One region of the Halomonas sp. 18071143 genome, then DNA from elsewhere that is predicted to be linked to it. Evidence: predicted binding sites of a transcription regulator. Region 1 holds the regulator's gene; the other holds the start of a gene.
The links. The regulator FNR, encoded in region 1, switches genes on or off when oxygen is low (the NO sensors DNR and NnrR bind a similar motif). The targets are predictions, from matches to a motif close to TTGATNTANATCAA.
Positions count from the first base shown of each region.

Region 2: a site for FNR is predicted at 2,637-2,650, ahead of frdA (fumarate reductase (quinol) flavoprotein subunit). Genes of this name have one in related genera too.

Region 1 is NZ_CP078120.1:682,151-689,524, reverse strand. It holds gene KVY02_RS03330 (FixH family protein) at 1-451, shown strand, start outside; gene KVY02_RS03325 (heavy metal translocating P-type ATPase) at 448-2,901, shown strand; gene ccoS (cbb3-type cytochrome oxidase assembly protein CcoS) at 2,898-3,116, shown strand; gene KVY02_RS03315 (sulfite exporter TauE/SafE family protein) at 3,113-3,811, shown strand; gene hemN (oxygen-independent coproporphyrinogen III oxidase) at 3,922-5,346, shown strand; gene fnr (fumarate/nitrate reduction transcriptional regulator Fnr) at 5,407-6,159, shown strand; gene ttcA (tRNA 2-thiocytidine(32) synthetase TtcA) at 6,146-7,057, opposite strand; gene KVY02_RS03295 (DNA polymerase III subunit epsilon) at 7,161-7,374, opposite strand, start outside.
Region 2 is NZ_CP078120.1:3,440,426-3,447,799, reverse strand. It holds gene menD (2-succinyl-5-enolpyruvyl-6-hydroxy-3-cyclohexene-1-carboxylic-acid synthase) at 1-237, shown strand, start outside; gene menH (2-succinyl-6-hydroxy-2,4-cyclohexadiene-1-carboxylate synthase) at 227-1,000, shown strand; gene KVY02_RS16160 (anion permease) at 1,040-2,509, opposite strand; gene frdA (fumarate reductase (quinol) flavoprotein subunit) at 2,816-4,603, shown strand; gene KVY02_RS16150 (succinate dehydrogenase/fumarate reductase iron-sulfur subunit) at 4,600-5,334, shown strand; gene KVY02_RS16145 (fumarate reductase) at 5,367-5,768, shown strand; gene frdD (fumarate reductase subunit FrdD) at 5,765-6,160, shown strand; gene menB (1,4-dihydroxy-2-naphthoyl-CoA synthase) at 6,225-7,085, shown strand; gene menC (o-succinylbenzoate synthase) at 7,085-7,374, shown strand, end outside.

The sequences.
Region 1 (7,374 bases):
GTCCATCGTGGTCAGCACTACCTTTGCCGTACTGTCGGTCAAGACTGCCGACGGCATGGTGGTCCAGGAGGATTACTACGAACACGGCAAGGCCATCAACATGATTTTGGCCAAGCAGGAGCGTGCCAACGAGCTGGGGCTTTCCGCCGAGCTGCGCATCGATCCGCTCACCAGCGATATCGTGCTGGACCTGACCGGCGACGACCGCCCGGAGACCCTCTACCTGACGCTGATCTTCCCGACCCAGGATGACCGTGATCAGGAGTTCGTGCTGCAGCACGTGCGCGAAGGCCGCTACATCACCCAGGGCCCCGACAACCTGCGCTACCGCTGGTACATTCAGCTGCAGCCCCAGCAAACCGAAGCCGACTGGCGGCTGATCGGTGAGGCGCGCTTCCCCAATGAAGAGAGTGTCGCCCTTCTACCCGGAGGCCGCACGCAGAGCGAATGAGTAATGCATCTCTAGCCAGCTGTTACCACTGCGGCAGCGCGGTGCCTGATGGGGCACCATGGAAGATCATCATTGACGAAGCGCCCCAGCCGCTTTGCTGCCCCGGCTGCGAAGCGGTCGCCCACGCCATTGTGGAAGGCGGCCTGGAGAGCTACTACCGCTACCGCACCGAGCTACCGGAGCGCCCCGACGAGCGTCAGGCCAGCAAATCAGACACCTGGTCGGTGTTCGACGACCCCGCGCTGCAGGCCCAGTTCACCCACCCGGAAGGGGATGAAGGCCACCTGCGGGCAACCCTGGCCGTAGAGGGGATTACCTGCGCCGCCTGCGCCTGGCTCATCGAACACCGCCTGAACGCCCTGGAGGGCGTCAGCTCCAGCGCAGTCAACCTGTCGCACCACCGCCTGCGCGTATGCTGGGACCCGACACGTATCAAGCTCTCCCAGCTGTTTGCCGAGCTGGCCAGCATTGGCTACGACGCCCAACCCTACGAGCCCGATCAGGCCCAGGCACGCCTGCAACACGAAGAGCGCATGAACGTGCGCCGTCTGATCGTAGCCGCCGTGGGCATGATGCAGGTGATGATGTTCTCGATACCGATCTATGTGTCGGACCCAGGGGAGCTGAGCGCCGACTTCTATGCCCTGTTCCACTGGCTTTCGTTTGCGCTGGCAACGCCAGTGGTGCTGTTTTCGGCACAGCCCTTTTTCCGCAATGCCCTGCGCGACCTGAAAAGCGGCGTGCTGGGCATGGACGTGCCGGTCTCGTTGGCCATTGGCGGCGCTTACCTGGCCAGCAGCTACGCGGTACTGTTCGATGTCGGCGAGGTGTATTTCGACTCCGTGGCCATGTTCACCTTCTTTCTGCTGTTTGGCCGCTACGTGGAAGGCCGCGCGCGGCGCCGTAGCGGCCACAGCGGCAATGCGCTGAGCGGCGTACTGCCGGTCTCGGCCATTCGTCTGGAGGCGGATGGCAGTGAGCGTATTCTGCCTGCCAGCGAACTGGCGATTGGCGACCGCGTATTGATCAAGCCAGGCCACGGCGTCCCTGCCGATGGCGTGATCGAAGAGGGCGAATCCAGCCTCGACGAATCCATGCTGACCGGCGAGTACTTGCCGGTGACCCGGCGCATCGGCGATAGCGTGGTGGGCGGCAGCCAGAACATGGAAAACCCGCTGACCATGCGCGTCACCCACCCTGGCAATACGGCTCGGGTAGCAGGCATCGTCGACCTGACCGATCGCGCCTTTGCCAGCCGCCCCCGCCTGGCGCAAATGGCCGCCCGCATGGCCCACCTGTTCGTCCTTCGGCTACTGCTGGTGACGGCCTGTGTCACCATCACCTGGTGGATCATCGACCCGTCGAGAGTGCTCTGGATCATGATATCGGTACTGGTGGTCACCTGCCCCTGTGCACTGGCTCTGGCCACGCCCACGGCGCTGACCGCCGGCCACGGCCAGCTGCGCCAGCGGGGCGTGCTGATTACCCGCGCCGATGCCATCGAGTCGCTGTCCAACGTTACCCGCGTCATCTTCGACAAGACCGGCACGCTGACCCGCGGTGAAATGCAGCTCACCCAGACCCAACCGCTGGGGCATCACGATAGCGAGCATCTACGCGCCATTGCCGCCGCGCTGGAGGCCCACTCCGAGCATCCTATCGCCCGCGCCTTCCGCCCCTTCCGCGATGCCACGCTTCAGGCACGCCATGTCAAGAGCCATACCGGTAGCGGCCTGGAGGGCACCCTCGATGGAGCCGTCTGGCGGTTGGGCAAGCCCGACTTCGCCAGCCAGCAAAGCATCGCGGTGCCGGGCAGCGGGCAGTGGCTGCTGCTGAGCGAAGATCACCAGCCGCGCGCCTGGTTCAAGCTGCATGACGGCATTCGGGAAGACGCCGCGCAAACCGTGGCGGCCCTGCAAGCACGCGGTCTGGCGGTGGAGCTGCTCTCCGGGGATACCCGGGAAGCCGTGGAAAGCCTGGCCGATCAGCTCAATATCGAGACCTGGCACGCGGGCCAGTCCCCCGAGGACAAGCTGAACCGGCTGCGCGAGCTGCAGGCCCAGGGCGAACGGGTGGTAATGATTGGCGATGGCATCAACGATGTGCCCGTGCTGGCGGGGGCCGATGTCGCGATTGCCATGAACAGTGCCACCGACCTGGCGCGTACCCGCGCCGATGCGGTACTGATGAGCCCACGCCTGATGCGCATCCACGATGCCGTGGATATTGCCCAGGCCACCCGCCGCATCATGCGGCAAAACATGATCTGGTCGGTGTGCTACAACTTCTCGGCCTTGCCGCTGGCCGCCATGGGGCTCATTCCGCCCTGGCTGGCCGCCATCGGCATGTCGCTGAGCTCGCTGGTGGTGGTGGGCAACGCCTTGCGTCTATCGCGTTGGCGCAGTGCTCCAACCCCCAGCATCGCCCCCACCAAACCGGTGACTGCATGAGCATTCTGTACCTGTTGATTCCGCTATCGCTGATCCTGCTCGGCCTCGCGGTCTGGGCCTTCTTCTGGGCGGTGAAGCACGACCAGTTCGAAGACCTGGAAGGCCCTGCCCACCGCATCCTGTTCGATGACGACGAAAACGACCTGACGCCTGAACAGCGCGCCGAGCGAAAAAACAGGGCCAGGCCGCCTCGCGACCAAGAGCCCCCGCCATGAACCCGACCGGGCTGGACCTGCCGCCGCTGCTGGCGGCCTGGGTATTTGGCCTCATGGGCGGGGCGCACTGCATCGGCATGTGCGGTGGCATCATGAGCGCCCTCACCTTCGCCGTGCCGCCCAGCATGCGCCACCCTGCTCGCCTGGGCGGGCTGCTGATGAGCTACAACCTGGGGCGTATTCTCAGCTACATGGTGGCCGGAGCGCTAGTGGCTGCGCTGGGCACACTGGTCTCGCTCTCCCCGGCCGCCGGAGTGAGCCTGCAGGTGGTGGCGGCGGTCATGCTGATTCTGATGGCGCTGTACATCGCCAACTGGTGGAAAGGTCTGCTCCGGGTCGAGGCCGCCGGACGCTACCTGTGGCGCTATCTCGAACCCCTGGGCCGACGGTTGATGCCTGTCGTGCACCTGCCCCAGGCTTTTGCCCTGGGTGCAATCTGGGGCTGGCTACCCTGTGGGCTGGTGTACTCCATGCTGGCCTGGAGTCTGGCCACGGCCGACCCGCAGCAGGGCGCGTTGCTGATGGGTGCCTTCGGACTGGGCACCCTGCCAGCCCTGCTGGCCACCGGCCTGGCGGCTCGCCAGATGGGCCAGCTCATTCGCCACCCCGCCACGCGTACCGTGGCCGCCTTGACCATCATCGGCTTTGCCCTGTGGCAACTGTGGTCGCTGCTGCCGACGGCCCTCCACCCATAGCTTGATATAGCTCAACGCTTTGCCCGCTTCGATGCCTTAGCATGCAGGCATATGTCGGCCGGTGGCCCACCACCTGGCTACTTTGCCCTGTTACCACGGAGCGTCTCTTCATGCCCCTTGCCTCTGCTGCCACCGTACCTCCTCACCTCGCAGCGGCCGAGACCCCTGCCTGGGACGAGGCCCTGCTGCGCCGTTACGACACCAGCGGCCCACGCTATACGTCCTACCCTACGGCACTCTCCTTTGACGCAGACATCGGTGCCGACGACGTCACTGAAGCCCTGGCGCGCAGCAATGCCAGCCAACGGCCGCTCTCCCTGTACGTGCACGTGCCCTTTTGCCGCAAGATCTGCTTTTACTGCGCCTGCAACAAGATCGCCACCAAGAACACCCAGCTGGCCGAACCCTACCTATCGCGCCTCGATCGTGAAATGGTGCTGACCTCGCGCCATCTGGATACTCGGCGGCCCGTGCAGCAGCTGCACTGGGGCGGTGGCACCCCAACGTTCCTGACCCTGGCGCAAATGAGCGACCTGGTAGACAGGTTGGACGCGAGGTTTGGGCTCTCCAACGCTCCTGACCGCGATTACGCCATCGAGATCGACCCCCGTGAAGCAGATGTCTTTACCCTGCGCCACCTGCAGTCGCTGGGTTTCAATCGCCTCAGCCTGGGCGTCCAGGACCTGAACCCTAGGGTACAGGCGGCCATCAACCGCGTGCAGCCCAAGGTCATGACCGAAACCCTGATGGACGAAGCACATCGGCTGGGCTTTCGCTCCCTCAATCTGGATCTGATTTACGGGCTACCGTTTCAGACCGAGCAGAGCTTTGCCGACACGCTTGGCCAGGTCATCGACCTCAACCCGGCCCGCTTGTCGGTGTTCAATTACGCCCACATGCCCAGCCGCTTTGCCCCCCAGCGGCGCATCAGCGAGACAGACCTGCCCAGCGCCGACGAGAAGCTGGCGATCCTGCGCACCACCATCGAGATGCTCACTCAGGCAGGCTATGTGCATATCGGCATGGACCACTTTGCCCGCCCGGACGACAGCCTCGCCCAGGCCCAGCGCCAAGGCACTCTGCAGCGTAACTTCCAGGGCTACTCCAGCCACGCCCAGTGCGACCTGATTGGCTTGGGCGTTTCGGCCATTTCCCGTATCGATGATCTGTATGCCCAGAACCCCACCCAGCTGGCCGCGTATGAAGCGGCATTGGATGAAGGTCGGCTGGCAACCGTCAAAGGAGTACGTTTAAATAAGGACGACCTAATGCGGAGAGACGTCATCGAGCGCCTGATGTGCGATATGGAAATTGACCTGGCCAGCGTTGGCCAACGTTGGCACATCGACGCGCCTGCCTACTTCGCCAGCACGCTGGAGCGCCTGCAGCCCGCCGAGCGGGATGGCCTGCTGCAGCGCGAAGGGAACCGCCTGCGGGCGACGCCGACCGGGCGGCTGCTGATTCGCCACTTGGCCATGGCGTTCGATGCGCGCCTGCCGGGGCAACCCTCCCAGCGTTACTCGAAGATCGTATAAACGGCACCTTGAGACATCCACCCCCTGACCCTATGATGGCTAATGAAAAGGGAGAACAACATGCCATATCCTGCCAGCCAACGACGTTCACTGCTGCAAGAGGCGCGCTGCCAGACCTGCAGCCTCAGCTCGCTGTGCCTACCGCTCGCCCTGGAGCTGGAGGATATGAGCCAGTTCGACGCCATCATCCGCCGCCGCGCACCGCTCAAGAAGGGCGAACCGCTGTTTCGCCAGGGCGATGCGTTCACCAGCGTCTATGCGGTACGTTCCGGCAGCCTGAAACAGGTGACCAGCGAAGGCAACGGCAACGATCAGTTGACCAACTTCTATCTGCCCAGCGAGCTGGTGGGGTTGGATGGTATCGATGAAGAGCAGTATCCCGGCAGCGTGATCGCCCTGGAAACCACCACGGTGTGCGAGATTCCTTTCGACCGCCTGGACACACTATCGGAAGAGCTCCCGGAGCTGCGCGGCCAGCTTTACCGCAGCATGAGCAAAGAGCTGCGTGATGATCGGCGCATGATGCGCCTGCTATCGCGCAAGACCGCCGACCAGCGGCTGGCCAGCTTCCTGATTACCCTCTCTGATCGCTTCCGGCGACGCGGCTACTCGCCCTACAGCTTCCGGCTCTCCATGTCTCGCGCCGACATGGGGAACTACCTGGGGCTGGCCGTCGAAACCGTCAGCCGTATCCTGAGCCGCTTTCAGCAACAGAACGTGGTGGCCGTCTCGGGCCGAGAGGTCAATATTCTCGACCTGCAGCGGCTCATCACCCTGGCCGAAGAAGAGGAGCAGGCGATCAGCTCACGTTGAACGCCTGAATGCGCCCTTCCATCAGCGCCGCCTGTTTGGCTTCCAGCCCGACGAAGTCGAACAGCGCCCGGTCGGCCAACTGGGAAGGCGCTACATTGGTGACGGCCTTGAACATGCTCTCCAGCCGCCCCGGGTGCTTCTTGTCCCATTCGGCCAGCATGTCCTTGACGATCTGACGCTGCATATTGGGCTGCGACCCGCACAGGTTGCAGGGAATGATCGGAAACTCCATCAGCCGTGAGAATTCGGCAATGTCCGCCTCCTTGCAGTAGGCCAAGGGGCGGATCACGATGTTCTTGCCGTCGTCGGACAGCAGCTTGGGCGGCATGGCCTTCAGGGTTCCGCCAAAGAACATGTTGAGAAACAGCGTCTCGAGGATATCTTCCCGGTGGTGGCCCAGGGCAATCTTGTTGGCGCCGATCTCCTCGGCAAACCCGTAGAGCGACCCGCGACGCAGTCGCGAGCAGAGCGCGCAGGTGGTCTTGCCTTCCGGGGTTTTCTCCTTCACCACCGAATAGGTATCCCGCTCCAGAATGTGGTACTCCACACCCAGCTGATCCAGGTAACGGGGCAGCACGTGCTCGGGAAAGCCCGGCTGTTTCTGGTCGAGGTTGACCGCCACCAGGGAAAAGTTGACCGGCGCATTGCGCTGCAGATTGCGCAGGATTTCCAGCATGGTGTAGCTGTCCTTGCCACCCGACAGGCATACCATGACCCGATCACCCTCATCGATCATGTTGTAATCGATGATGGCGTTGCCCACTTCACGACGAAGACGCTTCTGCAACTTGTTGAATTCGCGCTTCTGTTTGGCATCCTGAAGTTCAGGCTGCTGTTCAGACGCCGCATTGGTGGCACGCGTCGCCGAGGAGGGGTCGAAAAAGTCAGGTGATAACATGGTCGTTGTACTGCCGATGGGTGAAGGAGCAGCGGCTATTCTACAAGACTCGCAGGCGCGACCCAATACAAACCCATCGTCGACCTCTGGCCAGCGCGTCGGCTCACACCGTGAAAAGGCGTTCACTCTGCAAGCGCTGATAGAGCAGCGCCGCCGCCGTGGCCTCGCTTTGTACCGAGGGCCAGGCCAGCGGCAGAGACCAGCATGACAGCGCTTCGTTGATGCTCGGGCCGACCTCTGCCTGGGGATGCAAGCGGCGTAGCTGACGAGCGTGCAGCCTGGCCAGATCGACCTGAGCATTGGGTAGCCCAAACCCC
Region 2 (7,374 bases), 1.1 Mb from region 1:
GGCGACCTGCTGGAGCGCTACTATCGCCAACCCCACGGGCTCGCGTTCGAGCATGCGGCGCGCATGTTTCACCTGAACTATGCCGCACCGACCACGCTGGCGGCGTTTTGCGAGGTCTACACTCAGGCGCTGGAGGCCGGGGTGACGCTGATCGAGGTCACGGTGCCCCATCAGCAGGCCACCGATGCGTTGCAGGCTCTGGGCGCGTGGCTCAGGGAGGCACCCGATGCATCATGACCCTTCGCCGCCCTTTACGCTGGTGATGCTGCACGGCCTGCTGGGCGATCAGCAAGATTGGCAAGCGCTTGGCGAGGCGCTGGAACAAGCGCTGCCGGGCGTGCGCTGCCTGGCGCTGAACCTGCCGGGGCATGGGCAGCCCACAGTGCCTGCGGTGGGCTCCTTTGCGGATTTTCATGACTGGCTTGGCGATACGCTGGCCGAGGCGGGCGTAGTGCGTTATGGCCTGCTGGGCTACTCCCTGGGTGGCCGGCTGGCGCTCTATCATGCCAGCCAGCGGCCCGCCGGTTTGGAGGCGCTGTGGTTGGAGAGCGCGCACCCCGGGCTGGCCGCGCCAGAGCGGGAAGCACGCCGTGCCCACGATGAGCACTGGGCGCAGCGCTTTGAGCAGTCGCCACTGGCCGACGTGCTGACAGCATGGTACCAGCAGCCGGTGTTTGCCGATTTGACGGCCTCACAGCGCCAGCGTCAGATTCAGCGCCGGTTGGCCAACCATGGCCCCGCCGTGGCGCACATGCTGCGGGTCACCTCGCTGGGTCGGCAGCCCTCTCTCTGGCAGTGGCTGGCCGAGACCGACCTGCCAGTGGGCTATTTCTCCGGCCTGCGGGACCACAAGTTCAACACCCTGGCCAACCGCCTAGCGCAGCACGCGCCGCGCCTGCGCCACTGGGCGCTGCCGGGCGGCCATAACCTGCATGTGGAACACCCCAAGGCCATGGCAGGGCACTTGTCACAGCAACTGGCACAAACGCTGCCGCGCTGAGGCGCGGCAAGCGCATGGTGCACTGAGTCAGTACGTGGCTCACTGAATCAGCAGTAGCCAGGGCAGACCAATGGCCAGCCAGGCCACCAGGAACAGCAGCCCGAAGATGGCCCCCAGGCGCCAGTACAGCGCGCTGGGCAAGTAGCCGCTGCCGTAATACACCGGGCTGGGGCCGGTGCCATAAGGGGTCAGGATGCCCATGAAGCCCAGGGTGGGCAGCAACAGCAGAATGAATAGCTGCATGTCCAGCCCCGCAATGCCTGAAGCTGCCGCCAGCATGACCGGCAGCAGAGCAGTTACGTGGGCGGTGATGCTGGCGAAGAAGTAGTGCAGGACATAGAAGATGACCACCAGGGCGACCATGGCCACTAGCGGGTCGAAGTGGCTGATCTGCCCGCCTACCAGGTTGCCGAACCAGCCCACGAAGCCTACCTGGCTCAAGCCGCCCGCCAGAGCCACCAGGGTGGCAAACCACACGAAGGTATTCCAGGCGGCACGGTTATCGAGAATGTCGTTCCAGCTCACCATGCCGGTCAGCAGCATGCCGCAGATGACCACCAGCCCCACCAGCGACGCCGATACCCGGTCGCCAGCGAAGATCCACAGCAGCAGCGCGGTGACCACCATGATGACCAGCACGATTTCGTGGCGGGTCAGCGGGCCCAGGTTCTGCAGCTCCCCTTTCGCCCAGTCGGAGATCTCATCCCCGGCCTTTACCTCCGGGGCGCACAGCCAGTAGCACAGCAGCGGCACCAACAGCAGCAGAAGGACCCCCACCGGCACCACCGCCACGAACCACTGCCCCCAACTGATATGGATGCCCGTGGCGCTTTCGGTGAGCGCGATGGCCAGCAGGTTCGGCGCCAGGGCAGTGAGAAACATCGAGCTGGTCACGCAGGTGGCCGCAATGGCGGTCCACATCAGGAAGCTGCCCATACGCTTCATGCTGGGGTCATTGGGGTGCGAGTCGTACAGCGGCGGCAGGTTACGAATGACCGGATAGATGGTGCCTGCGCTGCGCGCCGTATTGGAGGGTGTGAAAGGGGCCAGAATGCCATCGGCGATCATCACCGCGTAGCCCAGGGTCAGCGTGCGCTTGCCCATGGCGTGCACCAGCCACAGCGAGATCCGCCGCCCCAGCCCGGTCTTTTCATACCCCAGGGCAAACATGAAGGCACCGAAAATCAGCCAGACGGTAGCGTTGGTGAACCCCGAAACCGCCCAGGCGAAGGCCTGGTTGGTGGCGTTGAAGCCGTCGTTGGCCAGCTGCTCCGGGGAGAACAGCACCCAGCGGGAAAGCAGCGCCACCAGGGTAACGCCAACCAGCCCGATGACCGCGCCGGGCAGGGGTTCCAGAATCAGGCCGACCACACAGCCCAAAAAGATGGCGAAGAAGTACCAGGCATGGGGCGGTAGCCCGGCCGGGGTGGGCAGCAGGGCGATCACCAGCGTGGTGGCCAGTGGCGCGAGCAGCGGCCAGCGAGAGCGGAGCGAAGTGCTGAGGTTCATGGCGACCTCTCGATAAGGTTATCGGCAAGCCGTAGCGCCTTGCCTGAGTGAGCACAGCAGAGATGAGATCCAGCGTGGTGTTTCACGGGTGTCAGGGAAAGCATAGGCAAGGCAAGTCGCGGTTTATTTGATCTATATCAATCATGCTTTAGATCAAGGCCGAGGGCCTGTCGGGCTGTGATAACGTCGCTTCATCAGCAGGGCGGCAGGCCGTGCGCTGACCGGCGTCGCGTCATGAGAATTGCGTCATTAGAAGTCCGTAATGAGAATTGCGTCATGAGTAGTGCAGCCGCACAAGGGGGTGCCATGCAGCAGCAGGATGTGGATATCGTCATCGTCGGCGGTGGGGGCGCTGGCCTGCGGGCCGCCATAGCGGCCGCCGAGCAGGCCAAGCAGGGCGGTCACGCGCAGCGCATTGCGCTGGTCTCCAAGGTGTATCCCATGCGTTCCCACACGGTGGCGGCCGAAGGGGGCGCGGCGGCGGTGACCAGTGACGAGGACTCGTTTCAGGCGCACTTCGACGACACGGTTTCTGGGGGCGACTGGCTGGTGGAGCAGGGCGTGGTGGACTACTTCGTGCGCCACGCCTATCAGGAACTGGTGCAGATGGAGCGCTGGGGGTGCCCCTGGAGCCGCCAGCCCGATGGCCGCATACAGGTGCGCCGCTTTGGTGGCATGAAAACAGCGCGCACCTGGTTTGCTGCCGACAAGACCGGCTTCCATATGCTGCACACGCTGTTTCAGACCTCGCTGAAATACCCCGAGATCGAACGCTTCGACGAGTACTTCGTGCTGGACCTGGCGGTGCACGAAGGGGCCGTGGTGGGCGTCATTGCCCTGCAGGTCGCCACGGGTGAGCTGCTGCTGTTGCGTGCCAAGGCGGTGGTGTTGGCCACCGGCGGGGCGGGGCGGCTGTTTCGCTTCAACACCAATGCGGGCATCGTCACCGGTGACGGCATGGCCATGGCCTACCGCCACGGCGTGGCGCTGCGCGACATGGAGTTCGTGCAGTACCACCCCACCGGCCTGCCCGGCTCGGGCATCCTGATCACCGAAGCGTGCCGGGGGGAAGGCGGTATCCTGCTCAACAATGAGGGTTACCGCTACCTGCAGGATTACGGCCTGGGGCCGGAAACCCCCTTGGGCAAGCCGGAAAACAAGTACATGGAGCTGGGCCCTCGAGACAAGCTTTCCCAGGCGTTCTGGCAGGAGCAGCAAGCCGGGCGCACCGGCAAGTTTGGCGACAGCGACGTGGTCTATCTCGACCTTCGTCACTTGGGCGCCGACTATCTGCATGAGCGCCTGCCGTTCATCTGCGAGCTGGCCAAATCCTATATCAACGTCGACCCCGTCAAGGAGCCGATCCCGATTCGGCCTGCGGTGCACTACACCATGGGCGGCATCGAAACCGATCCCCAGTGCGAAACGACCATTGCAGGCCTGTACGCCGCCGGGGAGTGTGCGTCGGTGGGCCTGCATGGGGCCAACCGGCTGGGCTCCAACTCGCTGACCGAGCTGCTGGTCTTTGGCCGCTTGGCCGGGGAGCAGGCCAGCCAGCGGGCCGCCCGCACCGACTGGGTGGCGCTGCCGGTCTTGCAGGCGCAGGCCCAGCGGCAGCAGGCGCGGCTGGCCACGCTATGCGATGGCCAGGGCAGCGGTGAATCCTGGGTGACGCTCAAGCACGCCATGGTGCAGGCCATGGAGAGCGGCTGCGGCATTTACCGCACCGAAGCAGGCATGCAGCAGGCGTTGGACACCCTCCGCCAGCTGCGCCAGCGCTATGCCCAGGTGCGGGTCAGTGACACCAGCAAGATCTTCAATACCGAGCTGCTGGAGTGCCTGGAGTTTGGCTACGGGCTGGAGATCGCCGAGGCGTCGTGTTTGGCCGCGTTGGAGCGTCGCGAATCCCGGGGTGCCCACCAGCGTCTGGACGAGGGCCTGCAGGCCCGTGACGATGTGGGCTATCTCAAGCATAGCCAGGTGTTTTACCAGGGTGACGCGCCCGCCGAGCTACGCTGGCAGGCGGTGGATACCCGCTTTTCGGCCCCGGCCGCGCGGGTTTACGGGGATGCGGCCAAGGGAGGCAAGGCATGAACAAGCACATCAGCATCAAGCGTTACCTGCCCGACAGCGCAGCGGATCCCTACTGGCAAACCTACGACGTTGCGGTGGAGGAGAGCACCTCGCTTCTCGACGCGCTGAACCATATCAAGGAGCAGCAGGACAGCACGCTGAGCTACCGCTGGTCTTGCCGAATGGCGATTTGTGGCTCCTGCGGCGTCATGGTCAACGGCATTCCCAAGCTGGGCTGTAAAACCTTCCTGCGCGACTACTCTGGCGAGATTCGTATCGAACCACTGGCGCACTTCCCTGTTCAGCGGGACCTGGTCGTGGACATGGCGCTGTTCCTGGAGCACCTGGCGGCGGTGAAGCCCTACCTGATCGAACAGGACCCGGTGCAGACCTTCGATCCCGGCCAGGCGCAGCCCCACACACAAACGCCCGAACAGCTGGCGCGCTATCGGCAGTTTGCCAACTGCATCAACTGTGGCCTGTGCTATTCGGCGTGCCCGCAGTTTGGCTTGAACCCGGAGTTTCTGGGGCCTGCGGCGCTGACCCTGGCGCACCGCTACAACCTGGATAGCCGGGACCAGGGCAAACGCCAGCGCATGGCGCAGCTCAACCGCCATGATGGTGTCTGGAGCTGTACCTTCGTGGGCTTCTGCTCGCAGGTATGCCCCAAGCACGTCGACCCAGCCGCTGCGGTCAACCAGGGCAAGGTCGAGGCCGCCAAACATACGCTGATCGCGCTGTTCAAGGGCTGATTGGCCAGAACGAACCGTCGGGAGAGTGCCGCATGGAAAAATCATCATCACAACGGCTGCCGCCCTTGAAGCGCAACTGGTGGCTGAAGCACGGTTTCTTCAAGCGCTATATGCTGCGCGAAGCCACGGTGGTGCCGCTGGTGTTTTTCATTCTCTGCCTGTTGGCAGGGGTGTTCGCGCTGTTGCAGGGCCCGGCGAGCTGGCAGGGCTGGGTGGCCTTCATGGGCTCGCCGCTGGTGCTACTGCTGAATGCGCTGGCGCTGGTGGCCAGTCTCTATCACGCGGCCACCTTCTTCGTGCTGTTTCCTCGGGTCATGCCGCTACGCGTGGCGGGGCGCAGCGTGCCCGCTGGCGCCATCGTTGCTGGCCAGTGGGCGGGGGTCGTGGCAGTGGCGGTCGTGTTGTTCTGGCTCTTGGGGAGGGGCGGCGCATGAAAACCTCACATCAAAAAGCACACCTGAGCCAGCCTCGGCAAGCCTATGACGAACCCTTGTGGTGGGGGCTGTTCAGTGCGGGGGGCGTCTGTTTTGCCGTGGTCTTGCCTGCGGTGATTCTGTTCATCGGGCTATTGCTGCCGCTGGGCCTGCTGCCCGCCGAGGCGCTTGGTCACGAGCGGGCCTCACGCCTGCTGTTCAGCCTGCCCGGTGTGCTGTTCATCGGCGCCGCCGTGTGTTTGCCGCTGTTTCATGCCGCCCACCGGCTGCGCCATGGCCTATTCGACCTGAGCCTGGGCCAGGACACCCGCAACAAATGGCTGATGTACGGCCTGGCGGCCCTGCTGAGCCTGTTGGCGCTGGCTCTGGTGGTCGTGGGCTGGCTGCGCTGAGGCCCGCCCGCGAACACGTCCGCATCAAAAAGAACGCACACCCCTGATAAAGCACGAGGTCAGCATGATCGAAGGACTCACGGAACAGGCGCTGTATGCCCCCATCAAGTGGCAGGACGCCTCGCAGGAGTACCAGGACATCCTCTATCACACCGCTGAGGAGGGCATTGCCCGGATCACCATCAATCGCCCTGAGGTGCGCAATGCGTTTCGCCCGCAAACGGTGAGCGAGATGATCCATGCCCTGGGCCGCGCGCGCCATGACAGCGCCATTGGCGCGATTCTGCTGACCGGGGCGGGCGAACAGGCCTTCTGCTCTGGGGGCGACCAGCGCATTCGCGGCGACTACGGCGGCTACCGCGACGAGGCGGGCACCCATCACCTCAACGTGCTGGATTTCCAGCGTGACATTCGCACCTGCCCCAAGCCGATCATCGCCATGGTGGCGGGCTACGCCATTGGCGGTGGCCACGTGCTGCACATGATGTGTGACCTGACCATCGCCGCCGACAACGCCGTTTTTGGGCAAACGGGCCCGAAAGTGGGCTCGTTTGACGGGGGCTACGGGGCTTCTTACATGGCGAGAATCGTCGGCCAGAAAAAAGCCCGTGAAATATGGTTCCTGTGCCGACAGTACAGCGCCGCCCAAGCGTTGGAGATGGGGCTGGTGAACCACGTGGTGCCGGTGGCCGAGCTGGAGCGAGAGAGCGTGCGCTGGTGCCGTGAAATGCTGCAGCATAGCCCCATGGCGCTGCGCTGCCTGAAAGCGGCGCTGAACGCCGACTGCGACGGCCAAGCCGGGCTGCAGGAGCTGGCGGGCAATGCCACCATGCTCTTCTACATGACCGACGAGGGGCAGGAAGGGCGCAACGCCTTCAATGAAAAGCGCCGCCCGGACTTCTCGCGCTACCCGCGCAACCCCTGATGGCGCTGGCGCTTTACCGCTACTCGCTACCGTTTCGCCAGCCGCTGATGTTCAAAGGTCAGCGGTTGGCGAGCAGAGAAGGCCTGTTAGTCACGATCAACGGCCAGTGGGGCGAGATAGCCCCGCTGCCTGGCTTTTCCCGTGAGAGCCTCGCTGACGCCACCGCCGAGAGCCTGGCCTGCCTGGCGGCTATAGAGCGCGGTGAGACAGCCAAACCAACGTTACCTTCAGTACAGTTTGGTTTTGACTGTGCCCGGCACCGCTGGCCCGCTTCCCTGCCTGCCCCTCG